DNA from 2 places in the Actinoplanes sp. NPDC000266 genome. Region 2 is predicted to be linked to the other one. Evidence: riboswitches for the same ligand, from Rfam matches in the RefSeq annotation. Region 2 holds a riboswitch; the other holds the start of a gene.
The links. Region 2 has a riboswitch for cyclic di-AMP ahead of ACFY36_RS25175 (transglycosylase family protein). Riboswitches for the same ligand answer to the same signal wherever they lie in the genome.
Positions count from the first base shown of each region.

Region 1: another riboswitch for cyclic di-AMP. It lies ahead of ACFY36_RS40555 (transglycosylase family protein); the one in region 2 lies ahead of ACFY36_RS25175 (transglycosylase family protein).

Region 1 covers NZ_JBIAZI010000012.1:262,918-265,110, reverse strand. The annotation lists gene ACFY36_RS40565 ((2Fe-2S)-binding protein) at 1-328, shown strand, start outside; gene ACFY36_RS40560 (hypothetical protein) at 336-749, shown strand; cyclic di-AMP (ydaO/yuaA leader) riboswitch at 923-1,090, shown strand; gene ACFY36_RS40555 (transglycosylase family protein) at 1,093-1,752, shown strand; gene ACFY36_RS40550 (hypothetical protein) at 1,734-2,193, opposite strand, start outside.
Region 2 covers NZ_JBIAZI010000006.1:205,098-207,290, reverse strand. The annotation lists gene ACFY36_RS25180 (YybH family protein) at 1-189, shown strand, start outside; gene ACFY36_RS25175 (transglycosylase family protein) at 247-852, opposite strand; cyclic di-AMP (ydaO/yuaA leader) riboswitch at 863-1,037, opposite strand; gene ACFY36_RS25170 (saccharopine dehydrogenase family protein) at 1,149-2,193, shown strand, end outside.

The DNA of each region.
Region 1 (2,193 bases), on a different contig from region 2:
TGACGAGGGCGCGCTGCTGGCCACCCTGCGCCGCACTTTGCTCGACGAGCACGTCACCCCGCTGCTCGACACCGTCCTGGGCGCCACCCGGGTCGGCCGCCGGCTGCTGCTGGGCTCGCTCTCGGCGGGAATCGCCCACGCGGCCCAGCGGGCGGCCGTCGTGGCCGGCGCGCCGCCGGGGGAGATGACCGGGCAGGTGCTGCGGACGCTGGGCGTGGAGGGGCTGGTCGAGTGGAACGCCGAGCGGGTCCGCCGCCGGACCTGTTGTCTCGCGTTCACGATCCCGCATCAGCGGCTGTGCGCCGACTGTTCGATCAGAGATCGATGAACCGCACATGGGAGCGCTCCCGTATGGGTACGTGGGAGGCATGCTCATGGCGCTGTTGCTCGATCTCGCGAACATCCTCGGTGGGTTGCTGCTGGCCGCGGCGCTGCTGCGGCAGATTCCGCGCGTCGGCGGTGGGATCGGCGGATTCGCCGACAAGGTGGGGCCGTGGGGCTGGGTGGTCGGCGTCGTCGCCCTGGTGGCCGGCGGCTACTACCTGCTGGTGCACCTGTTCGACGGCCCGCACGTCTTCCACTTCGAGGTGGTCGGCATCGCCGTCGGCGTGGCCCTGCTGTGGGACCGCCTGACCGGCCGCAAACCCGCGGAGGCCGGCTCGGCGCCGTTCGGCCGGGGACTGCTGCTGGCGATCTTCGGCATCATCGCGATCGTCGTCGGCCTTCAGGGCCTGGTAACGCCGGACTGATCGGGCCTGGTCGCAGCCTTGATCGACGGCCACCGCAAAGCGGGGCGAAAATGGGCACATTCCCCGCCCGGGCGTACTGAGAACAACGTCACGATCGCCCTTCGGGGCTTTGCCGAGGGTCGCGGGGCGTGGTTACGGTCGGCCGGTCCCACGATCGTGGGCACCGCGGGCGGAACGCCGAGTCCTGCCGCCGCCCGACGGAATCAACTCAGGCATGGAGCGGGGGACCCACACGTTCTCCGGCACGCCGTCGCGCGTGCCTCGGGGTGAAGCCGCCACGCGCGGCCGGGCACCTCAGCCCGAACCCGACAGCTCACCTCGTAGGCGTGGAGGTTGTTCTTCCATGGCACAAACCCGTAAGCACACCGTCGCGCTCGGCCTGACCACCGCCGGCGTGGCCGGCGCGTTCGCTCTCTTCGGCGCGGCCCAGCCCGCCCAGGCCGCGGGCAGCGTCAACTGGGACGCCGTCGCCCAGTGCGAGTCCAGCGGAAACTGGAGCATCAACACCGGCAACGGCTACTACGGTGGCCTCCAGTTCAGCAAGAGCACCTGGAAGGCCTACGGCGGCGGCAAGTACGCCAGCACCGCCAACAAGGCGAGCCGCAGCGAGCAGATCGCCATCGCCGAGAAGGTTCTCGACGGTCAGGGCATCGGCGCCTGGCCGGTCTGCGGCAAGAAGGCCGGCTCGTCCAAGAGCTACAAGGGCACCAACACCAGCGGCGCCTCGGAGAAGAAGTCGGCCAGCGCGAAGAAGTCGACCACGCAGAAGAAGTCGACCTCGACCCACAAATCGACCAAGTCGACCACCAAGAGCGCCACCACGACCCACAAGTCGACGACCAGGACGACCGGCGACTTCTACGTGGTCCGGGCCGGTGACACCCTGGCCAAGATCGCCAACCGCTACCAGATCGACGGCGGCTGGGAGCGGCTCGCCGAGCTCAACAAGAGCATCATCGACGACCCGAACCTGATCTTCCCGGGTCAGCGCATCGCGATCTGAGCAACCTCCCCGAACACCACCCGGCGTCGCGCCCTGACCTCGGTGTTCCCCCGCACCGGGGCCGGGGCCGCCGCCAGCACCGCGGCGGCCTGCGATTCCTCGCGCAGGCTGCTCGCGGCGCGCTGGGCCAGCGAGGCGTCGTGCCAGGCCGTGGTCTCGGCCTCGACCGCCAGGTCGTAGCTCTGGCGCAGCCACGCGGCCGAGGCCCGGGCGATCACCAGCTCCTGGTCGACCGGGTGGAGCCGGGCGTCCCAGCCGTTGCGCCCGGCGATCGCGTCGCCCAGCGCCGAGGCCGGCAGTTCGCCCCGGCTGACCGCGGCCGAGACCGCCTGGTGCAGGAAGCGCTCGCGGGCCGCGTACTCCTCACAGGTCCGCACCGACCACGGCGTGCCCCACGCCGCCGCCGAGGCGGCGGTGCGCACCCGGGCGTCCGCCTCGAGC
Region 2 (2,193 bases):
GCGTTGCCACACATGCCGGCCTTCGAGCCCGAGCAGCCCCTGCCGACCCTGCTGAGCGGTGACCTGGCGCTGACCTCCACGCCTCCCCGCGACGGTTCCGGCGCCCGGGCCCAGGTGGTCCGCCGACAGCCCGACGGCAGTTGGCTGCGCGTTCTCGACCAGCCTGAGTTCCAGACTCCGCGGTCGTGATTCCCGGCGCCGGCGACCAGGCGTTTCGCGAGATCGCCGACGGCTGGGAACGGTGATTCACAGGGCCAAGGGCTGGCCCGGGAAGATGCGGTGCGGGTTGTTCAAAGCGGCCCGGTTCAGGCGATATAGGGCACGCCAGCCACCTTCCACGTTCGCCTTGGCGGCGATTGAAGCGAGGGTGTCGCCGGGGCGCACTACGTAGTAGCGGCCTGTGGATGACCTTGTGGAAGGAGCCTTGGCGGTGGATTTGCGGATGGCGGTCCGGCTGGCCGCTAGACCTTCTGTGTTTGTGCTGCGATATTGGCGGGTAGAAGAAGCTTTTCGGCCGCAAGTAGGCCACGCGCCCAGGCCTTGGGAACGGCGTACCAGCTCGGCGATTTGGATTTGTTCCGCGCGTGATGCCTGGTCGGCGGTGCGGGCGAAACGGTGTCCGCCGTGGGAGCGCCACGTGCTGCGGCTGAATTGCAGGCCGCCGTAGTAGCCGTTGCCGGTGTTGATGCCCCAGTTGCCGCCGGATTCGCACTCGGCGATGGCGTCCCAGTTGACCGAGCCGCCCTTCGCGAGCGAGGCGGCTGAGGGTGAAGCGAGCGCCGGGGTAACGGGGGTGGCCAGAGTGACGACTGCGGCGGCCAGACCCAGGGTTACGCGGGCAGGTTTGCACATGTGTGCCATGACAGAGAGTCCTCCACGCCTACGAGGTCAGCTGTCGGGTTCGGGCTGAGGTGCCCGGCCGCGCGTGCGCGGCTTCACCCCGAGGCGCGCCAAAGCGCCGAAGAACTCGGGTCCCCCGCTCCATGCCGTAATGATGTGTTCCGTCGGGCGGCGGCAGGATTCGGCGTTCCGCCCGCACGGACCGGCGGCGCCCGCGAAAGGGCGCCGGCCGGATTCTTATAGGAATAGGCGAGACCGACGTTATCGTGTCGCGCGCATTCATGTGGCTTGTTGGAGAATTGGCAACCATGACCGAGCACGACATCGTCGTCTACGGCGCTTCCGGCTTCGTCGGTGCGCTGGTGGCACGGCATCTGGCCGAGCATTCCCCCGATGGCGTCCGGATCGCGCTGGCCGGGCGATCCGAAAGCAAACTCGACGCCGTGAAACGCCGGCTCGGTGTCGATTGGCCGATCCTGGTCGCCGACGCCGGTGATGCCGACGCGGTCGCCCGAGTCGCGGCGGCGACGCGGGTTCTCGTCACGACGGTGGGTCCGTACGCGAAATACGGCAAGCCATTGGTGGACGCCTGCGCCAAGGCCGGAACCGACTATCTCGACCTCACCGGGGAGGTTCTTTTCGCACGTCAGAGCATTGACGACAACCATGAGGTGGCTCGGGGCACGGGCGCCCGGATCGTGCATTCGTGCGGGTTCGACTCGATCCCGTCCGACCTCGGCGTGCATGTCGTGAACGAGGCCGTGCGCGGCGACGGCGCGGGCGAGCTCACCGACACCGCGATGGTCGTGACGAGCCTGCGCGGCGGGGTCAGCGGCGGCACGGTCGACTCGCTGCGGCACCAGCTCGACACGATCAAGCGCGATCCGTCGAAGAGGCGGATCGCCGCCAGCCCGTACTCACTGAGCCCGGACCGGGCCGCCGAGCCCGACCTGGGCCGGCAGTCCGACGTCGCCACCGTGCGGGGCGACCGGGTGCATCCCTCGCTGCGGGGGACCCTCGCGCCGTTCTTCATGGCGTCCTACAACACGCGGGTCGTGCGGCGCACGAACGCGCTGCGGGGCTTCGCCTACGGGCGCGGGTTCCGCTATCGCGAACTGATGAGCGTGGGCGCCTCGCCTCTGGTGTCGCCGGTGGTCGCGAACGGGATGAAGCTGGGCTTCGGAGCCCTCGTCGCCGGTCTGATGCTGCCGCCGACCCGATACGTGATCGATCGGGTGCTGCCAAAACCAGGGGAGGGGCCGTCGTCCGACGAGGGCCACTTCACCTGCGACGTGTTCGCGCGGACGAGCACGGGCGCCTACTACACGGCTCGGTTCCGCGCTCAAAGCGATC